One region of the Streptococcus sp. FSL R7-0248 genome, then DNA from elsewhere that is predicted to be linked to it. Evidence: predicted binding sites of a transcription regulator. Region 1 holds the regulator's gene; the other holds the start of a gene.
The links. The regulator NrdR, encoded in region 1, represses ribonucleotide reductase genes. The targets are predictions, from matches to a motif close to ACACNATATATNGTGT.
Positions count from the first base shown of each region.

Region 2: nrdH (glutaredoxin-like protein NrdH) is a predicted target of NrdR. The motif match lies at 4,712-4,727, and genes of this name have one in related genera.

Region 1 is NZ_CP150201.1:269,820-279,218, forward strand. It holds gene rsmG (16S rRNA (guanine(527)-N(7))-methyltransferase RsmG) at 1-333, opposite strand, end outside; gene NYE32_RS01420 (YceD family protein) at 632-1,168, shown strand; gene NYE32_RS01425 (response regulator transcription factor) at 1,324-2,013, shown strand; gene NYE32_RS01430 (HAMP domain-containing histidine kinase) at 2,010-3,539, shown strand; gene nrdR (transcriptional regulator NrdR) at 3,661-4,140, shown strand; gene NYE32_RS01440 (DnaD domain protein) at 4,137-5,312, shown strand; gene dnaI (primosomal protein DnaI) at 5,316-6,218, shown strand; gene der (ribosome biogenesis GTPase Der) at 6,323-7,633, shown strand; gene NYE32_RS01455 (hypothetical protein) at 7,697-8,326, shown strand; gene serS (serine--tRNA ligase) at 8,361-9,399, opposite strand, start outside.
Region 2 is NZ_CP150201.1:766,134-775,532, forward strand. It holds gene ileS (isoleucine--tRNA ligase) at 1-919, shown strand, start outside; gene nrdF (class 1b ribonucleoside-diphosphate reductase subunit beta) at 1,011-1,970, opposite strand; gene nrdE (class 1b ribonucleoside-diphosphate reductase subunit alpha) at 2,128-4,287, opposite strand; gene nrdH (glutaredoxin-like protein NrdH) at 4,378-4,602, opposite strand; gene acnA (aconitate hydratase AcnA) at 4,936-7,599, shown strand; gene NYE32_RS03860 (citrate synthase) at 7,601-8,725, shown strand; gene icd (NADP-dependent isocitrate dehydrogenase) at 8,739-9,399, shown strand, end outside.

The DNA of each region.
Region 1 (9,399 bases):
ATTGAGGAAATTGATGCGTTTATTAAGAGAGTCGATGATAGTCACATCAAGCTCAGGGCAAAGGATTTTCATAGGGAGACTTGGAAATCCAGCTCCAGCTCCGATATCCAGAAGTCGAATACTTTGATTTTTAATATGCCCTTGAAGAACAGGAGCCAAAGAATCATAGAAATGTTTGAGGTAGACCTCGTCTCTTTCTGTGATTGCAGTAAGGTTGATCTTTTCGTTCCATTCTACCAAAAGCTCAAAGTAGCGTTGGAATTGGTCTTTTTGTTTTTGGCTGAGATTGAACCCCAGTTCTTTCAAAGCCTTGTAAAAATCTTCAGGTGTCATTATATATTCCTTTTATCTAGTTTCAATGCTCTTATTTTACCATAATTAAGAGCTTTCATCTAACTCTATAGGACAGATGAAAACTGGGTCCGAGTAAGTTTCTCATTAGCTTTGAAAAAAGTTCTAAGTTTAAGAAATATGTAATATTAAAGGTGTTATTTTTTCTTAAAAATTTGATATAATACTAATTAAGTCTAAAATCATAATCATGCTCTCTAATGAAACGTGAATGTAGGGGATTATGGTCTTGTGGATTGAAAATAGATCCCTATGGGGAAATTTAATTTGAGGATTAAGAATGATTTATCTTTCAGAAGTTAGAAAGTCTCCAGAGGGGCTCGCCTTTAGCGAAGCACCTTCTTTGTTGGAGTCTATTAAAGAACGCTATGATCAAGTTTTAAATCTTGAAAAGATTCAAGCAAGTGGTCAGGTAGCCTATGATAATGGCTTGTACCTTTTGGACTATCAACTTAGCTATGATATTACCTTGCCATCTAGCCGTTCACTTGAACCTGTGACACTTAGCTTTAACTATCCGGTTTCAGAAACCTTTATACAAGAGGCAGATGCTGCTCTTCAAAAGGAATTAGTCGAAGAAAATCTAGTTCTTATCTTGGATGGGGATACCATTAATCTTGATGAGAGTATTCTAGATAATATTCTTCTTAATATTCCTTTGAGAGTATTAACACCTGAGGAAGAATCAGGAAAAATTTCGCTCTCAGGGAATGACTGGGAAGTCTTGTCAGAAGAGGACTTTGCCGCACTTCAACAGGAGAAAAAAGAGGCAAGTAATCCCTTTGCCCAATTGAACGGTCTATTTGACGAAAATTAATTCAAAAAAATAAACTAAAAATGTTTGACAATTTTAAAAATCTGTATTATTATATCATTAGAAGTTAATTTTCGGATTTATTTATAGGGTAAATCTACAGACTTTTTAAGGGAAATAGAAGTCAAAAAATTTTAAGAAAGTGGTAAATACTTATTATGAGCAAACGCATTTTGATTGTTGAAGATGAGAAAAACCTTGCTCGTTTTGTCTCTCTTGAACTTCAACACGAAGGATACGACGTTGTGACAGCAGACAACGGACGTGAAGGACTTGAAATGGCACTCGAGAAAGATTTCGATCTTATTCTCTTGGACCTTATGTTGCCTGAGATGGACGGTTTTGAAGTAACACGTCGTCTCCAACAAGAAAAAGATACTTATATTATGATGATGACAGCCCGCGATTCAATCATGGACATTGTTGCTGGTTTGGACCGTGGTGCTGATGACTATATTGTAAAACCTTTTGCGATTGAAGAACTATTGGCACGTATTCGAGCAACCTTCCGTCGCCAAGATATCGAAGCTGCTAAGAATGCACCAGCTAAAGCGTCAACTTATCGTGATTTGAAATTGGATGTTCAAAACCGTACAGTTGTTCGTGGTGATGAAGCAATTCCATTGACAAAACGTGAGTTTGATTTGTTGAACACACTTTTGAGCAATATGAACCAAGTGATGACCCGTGAGGAACTCTTGCTTCAAGTTTGGAAATATGATGATGCAATCGAAACAAACGTTGTAGATGTCTATATTCGTTACTTGCGTGGAAAAATCGATGTTCCAGGTAAGGAATCATACATTCAAACAGTGCGAGGAATGGGTTACGTTATCCGTGAAAAATGAGTAAATTACAAGATAAATTATTTGGTAAAGTAACCATTAGAAAAAAGTTGACCATGACAACTGCTGTGGTCTTCTTTCTTGTATTGTCGATGTTCACTCTAGTTGTTGTTTTCTCGGCCAATACGCTTCTTTTGCAACGTGAACGTCAAAATGTAAATAATACAATTTCGAAAGTTGTTACTTATATCGAAAAGGACTGGGATTCTGATGAAGAGTTGAGTCCAGAACCGCTTTTAGCGGCCCTTTATTCGCCTAAAAATATCTATGCATCAATCATTAATGGTGTGCTTTCTGAAAAGCACTCTTTGGATGGTCAAGTTGCAATTTCTAATAAATTATTTTCTAACCAATCTGTTTTTGTTTATGACAAAAAGGGAACGTTTATCTTTACTTCTGAGGAAAACACAGACTCTCCTCCAGGCATGTCTGAAGTAAACAAACTGAAGTCAGTGTCCTATAAAGGAAAGCGTGGTTTCTTACTGCAAGTTCCAATTTACGGTAAGGATAAAAAGACCATCGTTGGTTATGCCCAGATTTTCCATGATTTGGAATTCTACTATGCTCTGAAAGAGCGTTTGATTTTCTTATTGATTTTCCTAGAAGTGGGGATGACGGTCCTAGTTATCGCAGCAACTGTGGTTGTCTTGACATCTATTCTTCGTCCGATGAGACAGTTGCACGAAACGATGGGAGTTATCACCGATTCGCCAAGTGATTTGGAACTTCGTTCTAAGATTGAAAGCCACGATGAAATTGGTGATTTGGCGGTTAACTTTAACCGTATGATGGATAAAATCCAAGAAAATAATCAGATGCAGATGCGTTTCTTGAGTGACGTCAGTCATGAATTACGTACGCCGATTGCGGTTATCAAGGGGCATATGGACCTCTTGCAACGTTGGGGTAAAAATGACCCTGAGATTCTTGAGGAGAGTCTTGAGGCTGCAAGTCACGAGGCCAACCGTATGACGATTATGATTAATGATATGTTGGATTCTATCCGTGTCAAAGGATCATTTGAAAATCATAGAAATGATACGTGTGATTTGAATTCTTCAATCCGTACGGTTATTGGTAACTTCCGTGTCTTGCATGAAGATTACCAATTCTATCTCAATGATTTTGAGAGCTCAGAGCGTCCAGCACAGATTTACAGCCAACACTTTGAACAGGCGATTACGATTTTGATTGATAACGCGGTCAAGTATTCTCCTGTTAACAAGGAAATCCAGGTTACAATCAAGGCTCTGGAAGATGAAATGTTGGTACAAGTACAAGATAATGGTGAAGGGATTTCTAAAGAAGATATTGAGCATATCTTTGAACGCTTCTATCGTTCAGATAAGGCACGTAATCGTACGACAACACAATCTGGTGTTGGTATTGGTTTGTCAATCCTTTACCAAATTGTGGAAGCTTATCGCTGCCGTATCGATGTTAGTTCTGAACTTGGTGTTGGAACACGTTTCGACCTTTACATTCCATTTGCGGATGGAGAAACGACGATACCTCAACTTGAGCTTTAAATCAATTTATAAGAGTCTTAGAGTGATTCTTGGTCGTGAGCACGCCTCGTTTAGAGCGTGCTTTTTGTGTGTTTTTATGGTAAAATAGAGTACCGAATTTCAAAGATTGGTGGTGAAGTGCATGCGTTGTCCAAAATGTCAACATAATAAATCTAGTGTTATCGATAGCCGTCAGGCAGAGGATGGGAATACCATTCGTCGTCGTCGTGAGTGTGATTCTTGTCATGCTCGTTTTACAACTTTTGAGCGTGTGGAAGAAGTTCCACTTTTGGTTGTCAAAAAAGACGGCACTCGTGAACAATTCTCTCGCGATAAGATTTTCAATGGTATCTTGATGAGTGCTCAGAAGCGTCCGGTTTCTAGTGAGGATATCGAAAATGCCATCACCCGAATTGAGCAAAACATTCGCCGTAACCATGATGGAGAGGTTGATAGTGATGTCATTGGGAATTTAGTGATGAAAGAACTCGCTGACCTTGATGAAATTACTTATGTACGTTTTGCCAGTGTCTACCGTTCTTTCAAAGATGTTGATGAGATTGAAGAGTTGCTTCAAGAAATCACCAAAACTGTACGTGCGAAAAAAGAGTCTAAAAAATGAGACCTATTGAAGAATTTGTCTATGTTGGCAATCAGGTTATCGTTCCCGATCAGGCAAGTTTGATGCGTTGCTATTATCCTATTATTGGGAGTGAGGGATATGCTCTCTACCAGTATTTCGTGGCTTTTTATGACAATGGTAATCACCGCCATAAGTTTGCAGCTATTCTGAACCACCTTAACTTTGGAATGCAGCCCCTTCAGGAAGCACTGGCGGTTCTGACAGCAGTAGATCTCTTGGCCTTTTACCACTCACCTCAAGGGTTTTATGTTATAGAGCTTAAGTCTCCCTTATCAATTGAGCAGTTTCTAAAACATGCCGTTTATAGTTCACTTCTCGAGCAAAAGATTAGTGAACCAGCAGTAGACGCTTTGAAACCGGCAGGTCTACAAGGCTTGCAAGATTTATCTAAACGTTTTTCGGATGTCTTTACCGATGAGCGTTTGGCTCAAAAGTCTGTGTCTGAAATCAAGCCCAAAAATTCATTTGATTTAAGCAGTTTCAGGAATCGTATGCAGGCTGATGGGCTTGTATTCAAAGATGAAAAGACAGATGTGCCAGAAATCTATAAATTGTCTGAAACTCATGGCATGAATTGGTATGACACCTATCTCTTAGCTAAGAAGACAGCCGTGAACCACCAGATTATTGTCAAGCGTATGCAGGTGCAATTAGAGCAGGCTCAAGCTCAAACATTGGGTGGTGATTCTGCTTTGACGGAGACGGAGAAAAAGATTCTTAAAGCGGTTAGGTCCGAAAAACCTATAGATTACTTGCAAAGTGCTAAAGGCCCAAGCGGGACTGTGACTAATTCTGAGAAGCAGATTCTCACGGATTTGGCACAAAGAGGCTTTATGGATGAGGTCATTAACCTCATGGTTGCCTACAGTTTGGGACGGACACGTTCGACGAATGTGAATCGAGAGTATATCTCTAAACTTGCCAACGATTTTGCCTTTAAGAATATCGTCACTGCTGAACAGGGACTTTTAGCTTTGCGTAGTGGTTACGATAAGAAATCACAGCAAGCAAAAGCTGATTCTAAGAAGAAAACAAATGTGCCGAGCTGGAGTAATCCAGATTATGATAATCAAACCAGTCAGGCTGATCAGGCCAAGTTGGATGAAATTAGACGTCGGGCTTTGGCAAAACTAGAAAAAGGAAAGGAGTAGCCTATGGAAAGAGTTGGACAAACCCTAAACCGAACAGGGCATCATGGGTCTGGCAATGCGACAGATTTAACGAAGCAAATTTTGGCGGATCCAAGAGTGGCCAGCTTTATTCAAGAGCATAGCCTAAGCCAGGATGAAATCAAACGTAGTCTTCCTAAGTTTAATCAATTCCTAGTGGAATGCCGTAAGGTCAAAGAAGGTGATGCCTCGTATATTGCCAAAGGGTATGAACCGATTCTGACCATGAATGAAGGTTACGCTGATGTCACCTATAAGGAGACGCGTCAGCTCAAGGAGCAACAAGAACAACAGGCTATTGCTAAACGGATTAACTTGGTGAGTCTGCCTCAGTCTTATCGTAAGATTACCTTTGCGGACATTGCTCTAGATGATGTGGCGCGTGTAGATACCTTTGAGAGTCTCGTGGATTTTGTGGCGAATTACCCTAGTCCAGACCAGAAAGGCCTCTACATTTACGGAGACATGGGGGTTGGAAAATCCTTCATGTTGGCTGCTATGGCCCATGAACTTTCCGAAACCAAGAAGGTTGCGACGACCATTATTCATTACCCATCATTTACTATTGATGTTAAAAATGGAATCAAGGATGGTTCTGTCAAGGAACAAATTGATGCTGTCAAACAGGCAGAAGTTTTAGTTCTAGATGATATCGGTGCAGAACAATTCTCTTCTTGGATTAGGGATGATGTTTTGCAAGTTATCCTCCAGCATCGCATGATTGAGGAGTTGCCTACCTTCTTTACGTCTAACTATAGTTTTTCGGATCTAGAAGCTAAGCTATCCAATGGACGTCAAGGAGACGAGACTTGGCAGGCCAAACGTGTGATGGAGCGTATTCGTTTTCTTGCCAAAGAGGTTCACTTGAAGGGTGTTAATCGCCGCTAAGTTGAATCTAATAATGATAAAGAATAAGAGAGTTTGCTTCCTTTGGTGGAAGTGAGACTGCTAAATGAAGAAAGGAATCCCTATTTAATCAGGGACTTAAACATATGACATTACCTACAGTTGCTATCGTGGGTCGCCCAAACGTTGGGAAATCGACCCTATTTAACCGAATTGCGGGTGAACGTATCTCTATCGTCGAAGACGTTGAAGGGGTAACACGTGACCGTATTTATACCTCTGCTGAATGGCTTAATCGCCAGTTTAGCTTAATTGATACAGGTGGTATTGATGATGTTGATGCACCATTTATGGAACAAATTAAGCACCAAGCTGACATTGCCATGACTGAAGCTGACGTTATTGTCTTTGTCGTTTCAGGTAAGGAAGGCGTGACAGATGCGGACGAGTACGTTGCTCGTATTCTCTATAAGACCAACAAGCCAGTTATCTTGGCGGTAAATAAAGTGGATAACCCTGAGATGCGTGCAGATATCTATGATTTTTATTCTCTAGGTCTTGGTGATCCTTATCCAGTTTCATCTGTTCACGGCATCGGTACAGGGGATGTTCTCGATGCTATCGTTGAAAATCTTCCAACAGAAGTTGAAGAAGAAAATCCAGATATCATCCGTTTCAGTTTGATTGGACGTCCAAACGTCGGAAAATCAAGCTTGATTAACGCTATTTTGGGTGAGGACCGTGTAATTGCTAGCCCGATTGCTGGTACGACTCGAGATGCCATTGATACAAACTTTGTGGACAGTGAAGGTCAAGAGTATACCATGATTGACACCGCTGGTATGCGTAAATCTGGTAAGGTTTATGAAAACACAGAAAAATACTCTGTCATGCGTTCAATGCGTGCTATTGACCGTTCTGATATCGTCCTTATGGTTATCAATGCCGAAGAAGGTATCCGTGAGTATGACAAGCGTATCGCTGGTTTTGCCCATGAAGCTGGTAAAGGGATTATCATCGTAGTTAACAAATGGGATACGATTAAGAAAGACAATCATACCGTTGCTAATTGGGAAGCAGATATCCGTGATCAGTTCCAATTTTTGAGCTATGCACCAATTATCTTTGTATCGGCTGAGACGAAACAACGTCTTAACAAGTTGCCAGAGATGATTAAACGCATCAGTGAGAGTCAAAATCGTCGTATTTCATCAGCTGTTTTGAATGATGTTATCATGGATGCCATTGCCATCAACCCAACACCAACTGACAAAGGAAAACGTCTTAAGATTTTCTATGGCACACAAGTTTCGGTTAAACCACCAACATTTGTCATCTTTGTCAATGAAGAAGAGCTTATGCACTTCTCATATATGCGTTTCTTGGAAAATCAAATTCGTCAGGCCTTTGGTTTTGAGGGAACCCCAATCCATTTGATTGCTCGTAAACGTAAATAAAAAAGAGACCAACCAGAATAAAATCTTTATGGGTTGGTCTTTTATCATTGTAAGGAGAAAATGATGTTAGAAAATATTCAAGCTTATTTGTCAAAACAGGGAGTTAAGTATATCAAACCTGAAAAAGCCGGTCCACATCAGGAAGAGATGGAATCACTCAAGTCACTTGGTCAAGCAGCTCGTAAGGAGATGCAGACTTTAGCAAAACTTCTAGAGGAGCGTTTGGCACCCTTTAAGATGGATCGTGTCAGTAATTGGGCCAATCAGGCACAAATATGTCGGCCACACTTTTGGTGCTATTACAGGGCCCCTGAGGATAGTTTAGACGATGTGGCCATGGCGACTCGACTTTATGGTCAGCCTGAAAAATGGGGGATTTCAGTAGAAGTTAGCTTTGTCGAACGTAAAAAATCAGATACTACTCTAGCTAAGCAACATAAGGTCCTAGACTTACCGATTGCTTTTCCACTTTACTATTTTGCTCAAGAAGATGGTGTCAGTCATCGTGTGGAAGGAACTGAAGAGAATCGCCAGATGCTTAAAGAAGCGGTTAGAGATGGTCGTGTTCGTAAGGTGTTGGTCAAGTATGATGTGACAGTGACTGCTAGTGAAACAATGGAAGAATTGGTAGAAGAACTTACTGATGGATTCTATAAGTTGAAACCATACTACGAGGAAGCTAATCAAAACTAAAAAATCTCCAGGTTCTTTCTGGAGATTTTCCTTGTTATTTTGGTGAAATCACTTCAGCACCACCCATGTAAGGACGAAGAACTTCAGGGATAGTTACTGAACCATCTTCGTTTTGGTAGTTTTCAAGGATAGCGGCTACTGTACGTCCAACAGCAAGTCCTGAACCGTTAAGAGTGTGAAGAAGTTTTACTTTACCATCGGCTTCGTCACGGTAACGGATTTGTGCACGACGGGCTTGGAAATCTTCTGTGTTTGAACATGAAGAAATTTCGCGGTAAGTGTTTTGTGCTGGAATCCAAACTTCCAAGTCGTAAGTTTTCGCAGCTGAGAATCCCATATCGCCAGTACACAAAGTGATGACACGGTATGGCAAGTTAAGTTTTTGAAGAATGTTTTCAGCGTTAACTACCATTTTTTCCAATTCATCATAAGAGTTTTCAGGTTTTGAGAATTTGACCATTTCAACCTTGTGGAATTGGTGAAGACGAATCAAACCACGTGTGTCACGACCAGCTGAACCAGCTTCTGAACGGAATGAAGGGCTCATAGCTGTGAAGTAGATTGGCAATTCTTTACCATCAAGGATTTCACCACGGTAGTAGTTTGTCAAAGGAACTTCGGCTGTTGGGATAAGGACATAGTCAGTACCGTCAAGCTCGAAAGTATCTTCTTTGAATTTTGGATATTGACCAGTACCGAACATTGAGTCGTGGTTAACCATGTAAGGTGTGATCATCTCAGTGTAACCTTCTTTAGCATGCTCATCCAACATGAAGTTGTAGATTGCACGTTCTAATTTTGCTCCAAGGCCTTTGTAGAAAAGGAAACGAGAACCAGTGACTTTAGCACCACGTTCCCAATCTAGGATACCAAGGTCTTCCCCAAGATCCCAGTGTGCTTTAACTTCAAAATCAAATTCACGAGGTGTTCCCCAACGACGAACTTCTACGTTTTCATCTTCGTCAGCGCCTACAGGAACAGAGTCATTTGGTGTGTTTGGAAGTGTCACAACGATGGCATTAAGCTTTTCATCGATAGCAGCAAGTTCTGCATCAATTTCCTTAATTGCTGCA
Region 2 (9,399 bases), 500 kb from region 1:
AACTAATGACGTTCGTATCTCAATGGATATCCTTAGTCAAGTATCAGAATCTTATCGTAAGATTCGTAACACACTCCGTTTCTTGATTGCCAATACTTCTGACTTCAATCCAACAACTGATGCAGTAGCCTTTGAAGACTTGCGTTCTGTAGATCAGTACATGACTATTCGATTTAACCAATTAGTTAAGATTATTCGTGATGCCTATGCAAACTTTGAGTTCTTGACTATCTACAAAGCCTTGGTTAACTTTATTAACGTTGAGTTGTCTGCATTCTATCTTGATTTTGCCAAAGATGTGGTTTATATTGAGAGTGCGGAATCACTTGAACGTCGTCAAATGCAAACAGTCTTCTACGATATTCTTGTTAAGATTACAAAACTCTTGACTCCAATCCTTCCTCATACTGCAGAAGAAATTTGGTCATATCTTGAATTTGAAACAGAAGACTATGTTCAATTGTCAGAGTTGCCAGAAGCAGAATATTTTGTGGGCCAAGATGCACTTCTTGAAAGATGGAATGCCTTCATGGATTTCCGTGGCCAAGCTCAAAAAGCTTTGGAAGAAGCTCGTAATGAAAAAGTTATTGGTAAATCGCTTGAAGCTCATTTGACTATCTATCCTGATGATGAAGTCAAAGAACTTATTGAAGGTTTGAACACTAACCTTGCTCAACTTTTGATTGTTTCAGCATTGACTATTGCTGAAGGAGAAGCACCTGAATCTGCTGTAAGCTTTGAAGGCGTGGCATTCACAGTAGAACGTGCTACAGGTGATGTCTGTGACCGTTGTCGTCGTATCGATCCAACTACTAAAGAACGTAGCTACAACGCGACTATCTGTGATCACTGTGCTAGCATTGTTGAAGAAAACTTTGCTGAAGGTGTAGCAGAAGGTTTTGAAGTAAAAGCAAAATAAAATAAAAAGAGTTCACCGTGAACTCTTTTTTCTATTTGTTTTTCGAATATAGTATTGAACACAATAAAAAACTAGCTAAGCTAGTTTTTTATTATAGTCCGTAGTTATAATCATCGTCTTGCATGGCTTCGACAGTTCCTAGAAGGTAACCATTACCAACTTGAGAGAAGAAGTCGTGGTTAGATGTTCCTGTAGAAATACCATTCATAACGATTGGGTTAACATCGTTCGCACTATCTGGGAAGAGTGGATCTTGTCCCAGGTTCATAAGAGCCTTGTTGGCATTGTAACGAAGGAAAGTCATAACTTCCTCAGTCCATCCAACACCGTCATAAAGAGATTTAGTGTAGAGCTCTTCATTTTCATACAATTGATAGAGGAGATCATACATCCATTCACGGAAACTTTCTTGCTCTTCTTCAGGCAATTCGTTGAATCCAAGTTGGAATTTATAGCCAATATAGGTTCCGTGAACAGATTCGTCACGGATAATGAGCTTGATAATTTCAGCGACGTTAGCTAGCTTGTTATTACCAAGATAATAGAGTGGAGTGAAGAACCCTGAATAGAAAAGGAAAGTTTCAAGATATGTTGAAGCAACCTTTTTCTGAAGAGGCGTTCCATTTTCATAGATATCGTTAATGATTTTCGCCTTGGTTTGGAGGTATTTGTTACTGTTAGTCCACTCGAAAATTTCTTCAATTTCAGATTTAGTATTCAAAGTTGAGAAGATTGAAGAGTAAGATTTGGCGTGAACAGACTCCATGAACTGAATGTTGTTCAATACAGCTTCTTCATGAGGTGTACGGACGTCTGCACGAATGGCTTCAACACCCGTTTGAGATTGCATGGTATCTAGCAATGTTAAACCACCGAAAACTTTTCCAACCAAATCTTTTTCTTCAGCGGAAAGTTTACGCCAGTCATCAAGGTCATTTGAAAGTGGGATACGTGTATCTAGCCAAAATTGCTCGGTCAATTTTTCCCAGGTAGATTTATCAATCGCATCTTCGATTTCATTCCAGTTAATGGCTTTGTAGTAAGTTTCCATTAGAAACCTCTTTCTTTATTGATATCGTTACTATTTTATCATAATTCAAAATCATGATATAGTTTTTTGAGTTGATCTATTAAAAAAGTCGGCGAACCGACCTTTTAATGCATTTTGTAAATAAGAGTAGTGAAGTTGCTATCGTTAAATCACTATCTTAAATGACACAGCTTTCACATTGGTTAGAACCAACCTCTTCCCCATCATCTGTATAAGTACGGATGTAGTAGATTGATTTAATTCCTTTGTTAAAGGCGTAGTTACGAAGGATAGAAAGGTCACGAGTTGTTTGTTTATTTTCTGTTTTCCATTCGTAAATTTCTTTTGGTAACTCACTACGCAAGAATAGGGTTAATGACAAACCTTGATCAACGTGTTCAGTCGCAGCGGCATAGACGTCGATAACTTTACGCATGTCCATGTCGTAGGCTGAAGTGTAGAAAGGAATTGTGTCTGTTGAAAGTCCGTTGGCCGGATAGTAAATTTTTCCGATTTTCTTTTCTTGACGTTCTTCAATACGTTGTGTGATTGGATGGATAGAAGCAGAACAGTCATTAATATAAGAGATTGAGCCATTTGGTGCAACAGCCAAACGGTTTTGATGGTAGAGTCCATCTTTCTTAACGAGTTCACGTAGTTCTTCCCAATCTTTGGCTTGTGGGATGAAGTGACCATCGAAAAGTTCTTTGATACGGTCAGATTTAGGAACGTATTGACCTGTAACGTATTTATCAAAGTAAGAACCATCAGCATATTTTGATTTTTCAAAACCGACAAAGGTTTCTTGACGTTCGCGGGCAATATTGTTAGATTCAACCAAAGTCCAGTAGTTCATAAGCATGAAGTAGATATTAGTGAATTCAACAGATTCGGGGCTACCATACTCGATATGGTGTTTAGCAAGGTAAGAGTGAAGCCCCATAGCTCCTAAACCAAAGGTATGAGCTTGTTGGTTACCATTTTTGATGGATGGTACAGCATCAATACTTGAACTATCTGTAACAAAGGTAAGTGCACGTGTCATAGCCTTAATCGAACGTCCGAAGTCAGGAGATGTCATCATGTTAAGGATATTAGTTGATCCAAGGTTACATGAAATATCTGTACCGAGTTTGACAAACTCTTGTGCATCGTTAAGTTCACTTGGTGTTTGAACTTGGAGAATTTCAGAACAGAGGTTGGACATGACGATCTTACCATCAATTGGGTTGTGTCGATTGGCTGTATCAACATTGACAATATATGGATAACCCGATTCTTGTTGGAGTTTAGAAATTTCAGTTTCTAGCTCACGTGCATTAATCTTGGTTTTTGTAATATTGGGATTGGCAACCAACTCATCATACATAGCTGTAATATCAATGTAGTTATATGGTTTACCATACTCTTTTTCGACTGAGTATGGGCTGAAGAGGTACATATCTTCATTATTACGTGCCAACTCGTAGAATTTATCTGGAACTGTAACACCAAGTGACAGTGTCTTAACACGCACCTTTTCATCAGCATTCTCTTTCTTAGTAGAAAGGAAGGCAAGGATATCTGGGTGGAAAACATCCAGGTAAACAACACCAGCACCTTGACGTTGGCCAAGTTGGTTTGAGTAAGAGAAGCTATCTTCGAAAAGCTTCATAACAGGTACGACACCAGAGGCTGCCCCAGCATAACCTTTGATAGGAGCACCAGCTTCACGTAGGTTAGATAGGCTAATACCTACCCCACCACCAATACGTGATAACTGGAGGGCCGAGTTGATAGAACGTCCGATAGAATTCATGTCATCCGTTACTTGAATAAGGAAACATGACACGAGTTCACCACGACGGCTACGTCCAGCATTTAGAAATGAAGGAGTAGCAGGCTGGTAACGTTGGTGAATCATTTCGTTAGCTAGGTCGCTAGCTAGGTTTTCATCACCATCAGCAAAGTAAAGGGCGTTGAAAAGAACGCGATCTTCAATACTTTCGAGGTAAGACTCGCCATCGTTTGTTTTGAGGGCATATTGTTGGTAGAACTTGTAGGCTGCCATGAAAGATTGGAAGCGGAATTTTTGAGAATGAATTTCTGCAGACAACTTTTCGATGAAAGCAGGTTCGTATTTACCGATGAATTCAGACTCGATATAATCGTTCTCAATCAAATAATTAATTTTATCTGTGATGCTGTTGAATGCCATTGAATTTGGCTTAACGTTTTCAAGGAAGAAGGCACGAAGTGCTTCTTTGTCCTTATGCAAAGGAATTTGACCGTTAACAGGACGGTTAATTTCGTTGTTGAGGCGGAAGTATGAGACATCGCCAAGATTTTTTAAAGACATAATACAGATACCAGGCTCAGTTTAATAGTATATTAAGGTTAAAATATTAAACTAAGCAAACAAGTTCCTTTCTATTTAAAAACTTGATAATTAAAGGATTTCTTTAAGTTTAGTCGGTTGAAAACCTGAAAAGACGATATCGCCTGCTTCAATAACTGGAGCAGCAGTGAAACCAAGACTTTTTACGTAATCGATTTTTTCTGGTTGTTCATCAATGTTGATTTCTTCGAAATCAGCACCTTCCTTTTCCAAGAATTTTTTAGTCATTTTACACTGCATGCAGTTGTTTTTAGAAAACAATGTAATCTTTGCCATTGCAAATACTCCTTTATAAAAAGATTTTAAGTGGCCAAGAGAGCCACTTTTTCAACTCTAATAGAATACCCAAAATATTGGGAAAAATCAAGCTAAATATCTTAAGGAAATACAATATTTTGTGTTTAGTATTGAAACACAACCCTATATCTTGTGTTTCAAAGGCTTTTTTAAGTTCTCTAAATTAAATAGAATTTGTTTATGAAAATGGCTAAAAAAGAAATATCTCACCACAAATGTTATGTAATATAACATCAAAATGCCGATTCTATTTGTTTTTTCAAAAATAACAGTGTAGAATAAAGGAAATTTTTAACTAATGGAGGTTCAAGTATGCAAGAATACTGTTCAAATCTAACTGTAAATGGTAAAACATTCTCTTTCTATGATCTCGAAAAAGCAGCAAAATCTCATGATGTTAAGGTCGGAGAACTACCTTATAGCATTCGAATACTACTTGAAAGTCTCCTTCGAAAAAAAGATGGTGTCGATGTTAAGGAATCTCACATTTCTGATCTAATAAAATTTCCGAATTTTCCAACAATTTCTGAAGTACCTTTTAAACCAAGTCGTGTTATCTTACAGGATTTTACAGGGGTTCCTGTTGTTGTTGATTTAGCTTCCATGCGTGATGCTATAGTGGCTAATGGTGGTAAAGCCGAATTTATTAATCCCGAGATTCCAGTAGATTTGGTCATCGACCACTCTGTCCAAGTTGATTCATATGGATGTGATACTGCTCTTGAAGATAATATCAATCTAGAGTTTAAACGTAATAACGAGCGCTATGAGTTTCTTAAGTGGGCCGAACAGTCTTTTGAAAATTACCGTGCTGTTCCACCAGCAACAGGTATTATTCATCAGGTTAATATTGAATTTTTGAGTGATGTCATTATTGAAAATGATGGACTCCTATATCCTGACTCTATGTTTGGTACAGATAGTCATACGACTATGATTAATGGTATTGGCGTTCTTGGTTGGGGTGTTGGCGGAATTGAAGCTGAAGCAGCGATGCTAGGTGAAGCATCTTATTTCCCAATTCCAGAGGTTATTGGTGTACATCTGACAGGAGAGCTGCCTAAAATTGCCACAGCAACAGATTTGGCTCTCAAGATTACTCAGGTGCTTCGTTCTGAAAATGTGGTTGGTAAATTTGTTGAGTACTTTGGACCTGGCTTGAAGAGTTTATCTCTAGCTGACCGTGCTACTGTCGCTAATATGGCACCGGAATATGGTGCGACTTGTGGTTATTTTCCTATTGATGACGAGACTCTTAACTACATGCGTTTAACTAATCGTGATGAGGAACATATCCAAGTCACTGAAGCCTATACAAAAGCCAATCATCTTTTCTATGATCCAAGTAAAGAAGCCAAGTATACTAAGATTGTTGAAGTCGATTTGTCATCTATTAAACCTTCTATCTCAGGTCCTAAACGTCCACAAGATTTGATTCTCTTATCTGATGCTAAGCAAGAATTTCAAGATGCAGTGGTACGTGAAGCAGGTGTCCGTGGTTTCGGTTTAGATAATGAAGAGTTAGCAAAAACTGCAAAAGTTGATTTTGAGGATCATTCAGAAACAATTCAAACGGGTCATGTTGCCATTGCAGCAATCACATCATGTACCAATACCTCAAATCCTTACGTTCTTATGGCAGCCGGTCTTTTAGCCAAAAAAGCGGTTGAGAAAGGATTAAAAGTATCTCCAACAGTCAAGACCTCTTTGGCGCCTGGATCTAAAGTCGTTACAGGTTATCTCAAAGCTTCAGGCTTGCAAACCTATCTAGATAAGCTTGGCTTTAACTTGGTAGGTTATGGTTGCACAACTTGTATTGGTAACTCAGGAGATTTACGTCCTGAAGTGGCTAAGGCTATTGTAGACAATGATCTCTTAGCGAGTGCTGTATTGTCAGGAAATCGTAATTTTGAAGGGCGTATTAATCCACTTGTTAAAGCGAATTTCTTGGCTAGTCCACCATTGGTTGTTGCTTATGCCTTGGCTGGTAACACGAATATTGATTTGACAACTGAACCTCTAGGCTTTGACGACAATGGTCAAGCTGTTTATTTAGAGGAGATTATGCCATCTCGTGATGACATTGAGACTTATGTTGATAAATACGTCACCCGTCAACTCTTCCAAGATGAATATGCCAGTGTCTTTTCTGATAGCGAGAAGTGGAATGCCATTCCTACTGAACAAAGTCAAAATTATAAATGGAATCAAAACTCTACCTATATTCAAAACCCACCTTACTTTGATGCTTTAGGAGATGATTTGAGTATTAAACCATTGAATGATTTGAAGGTTTTGGCTAAATTTGGAGATACGGTTACAACAGACCATATTTCTCCAGCGGGTAATATTGCCAGAAATAGCCCAGCAGCTCGTTATTTGACTGAGAATGGTGTTGATTATCAAGAATTTAATTCTTATGGTAGCCGTCGTGGAAATCACGAAGTCATGATGCGAGGAACTTTTGCTAATATTCGTATAAAGAATGAGCTAGCAGATGGAAAAATTGGTGGATATACTAAATATGATGGTGATATTCTACCTATATATGATGCTGCTATGAAATATAAAGAAGCTAATCAAGATACGCTTGTAATTGCTGGTAAGGATTATGGTATGGGCTCTAGTCGTGACTGGGCTGCTAAAGGTGCAAATCTCCTTGGTGTAAAAGTAGTGCTTGCTGAGAGTTTTGAGCGTATTCACCGTTCAAATCTAGTTATGATGGGGATTTTACCAGTACAATTTATGGAAGGGGAAAATGCTGAAAGTCTTGGATTGACAGGGCATGAGACCTTTAGCTTCGATCTTTCAGAAAATCCAGGTGTCCATGATGTTATCACTGTTACAGCTTCAACACCTGAACAAACCAAAACCTTTAAAGCCTTGGTACGCTTCGATGCAGATGCTGATATTCGCTACTATAAAAATGGTGGTATCTTACCAATGGTTGTAAGAAAAAAATTGAAGGGAGCCTAATATGACAACAGTTGAAATTAATGGACTTAAGGATATGATTGCCTGTAATACTAGGATTTCATCTATTATTGATGACCATTTATCCTATGCAGGATATGATATTTCCGAGTTTATGGAAAATAAAGCGTCTTTTGAGGAAGTGATTTATCTCTTATGGAATGGTCATCTTCCTACGCAAATGGAACTCAAGTATTTTGAAGCTGAGTTGCGTAAGAACTATGACATTTCAGATGCTGTAGAACAATGCATTCTTATCCAATCTCGTCCACATTTGCACCCAATGAGTGTTTTACGTTCAACAGTTTCACTTCTTGGGGTATACAATGTGGATGCTGAGGAGAAATCCATGGAAGCCGTTTATCAGCAAAGTATTGAATTGATGGCTAAATTGCCAACAATTATTACGACTTTTGCACGCTTACGCACTGGTAAAATGCCCCTCAAACCAAGAGAAGATTTAGGTTTTGCTGCTAATTTTCTTTACATGCTGAATGGTGTTGAACCTTCTGAAATTGAAGTTGAGGCTATGAATAAGGCCTTAATTCTACATGCTGATCATGAGTTGAATGCTTCAACTTTTGCAGCGCGTGTTTGTGCTTCGACTCTGACAGATATTTATTCTTGTGTTACAACAGCTATTGGTGCTCTAAAAGGTCCTCTGCATGGTGGGGCTAATGAACGCGTCTTTGATATGCTTAAAGAAATCCGCGAATCAGGTGATGTTTATGCTTACTTGCAGGAAAAACTTGACTCTAAAGAGAAAATCATGGGATTTGGGCACCGTGTATACAAGAAACAGGATCCTCGTGAAATTTTCTTAAGAGATATGGCTAAAAAGTTGACAGAGGGTACCGAGAATGAAGAATTCTTTAATATGTCTCAAGAAATTGAAGAGTTCATGAAAGATAAGAAGGGATTAATTCCCAATGTAGACTTCTATTCAGCCACCGTATATCATACTCTAGGAATTGACAGCGATATCTTCACACTTATCTTTGCAATGAGTCGTGTTGCCGGCTGGATTGCTCATATTCAAGAGCAGCAAAAAAATAACAAATTGATTCGTCCTCGCTCACAGTATATTGGACAAGAAAATATGACCTATATTCCTTTAGAAAAACGCTAGGGAGGAAAGCTATATGGCAGAAAAAATCGTAATGACAAATGGACAGCTTCAAGTTTCTGATAGTCCAATTATCCCTTTTATTGAAGGGGATGGTGTTGGACATGATATCTGGAAGAATGCCCAAGCAATCTTTGATAAAGCAGTAGAAGTAGCCTATGAAGGAAAGCGTCAAATTGAGTGGCAAGAGCTCCTAGCTGGTAAGAAGGCTTATGATAAAACAGGGGAATGGTTGCCGAAAAAAACATTGGAGACTATTCGAGAAAGTTTAGTTGCTATTAAGGGTCCGCTTGAGACGCCAGTAGGTGGAGGGCTTCGTTCTTTAAATGTAGCTTTACGTCAAGAACTTGATCTCTACGCTTGTGTTAGACCGGTTCGTTACTTTGAAGGAGTAGCAAGTCCGCTTAAGGAACCTGAAAAAACGAATATTACTATTTTTCGTGAAAATACTGAAGATATTTATGCGGGAATTGAATGGGAAGCGGGAACAACAGATGTTAAGCGCGTGATTGAGTTTCTCCAGACAGAAATGAATGTTAGTAAAATTCGCTTCCCAGAATCAAGTAGTATCGGAATCAAGCCAATTTCAATAGAAGGAAGTAAACGTCTCATTCGCTCGGCTATCGACTATGCTCTCAAGAACAATCTAAAAAAAGTGACCTTAGTTCATAAGGGGA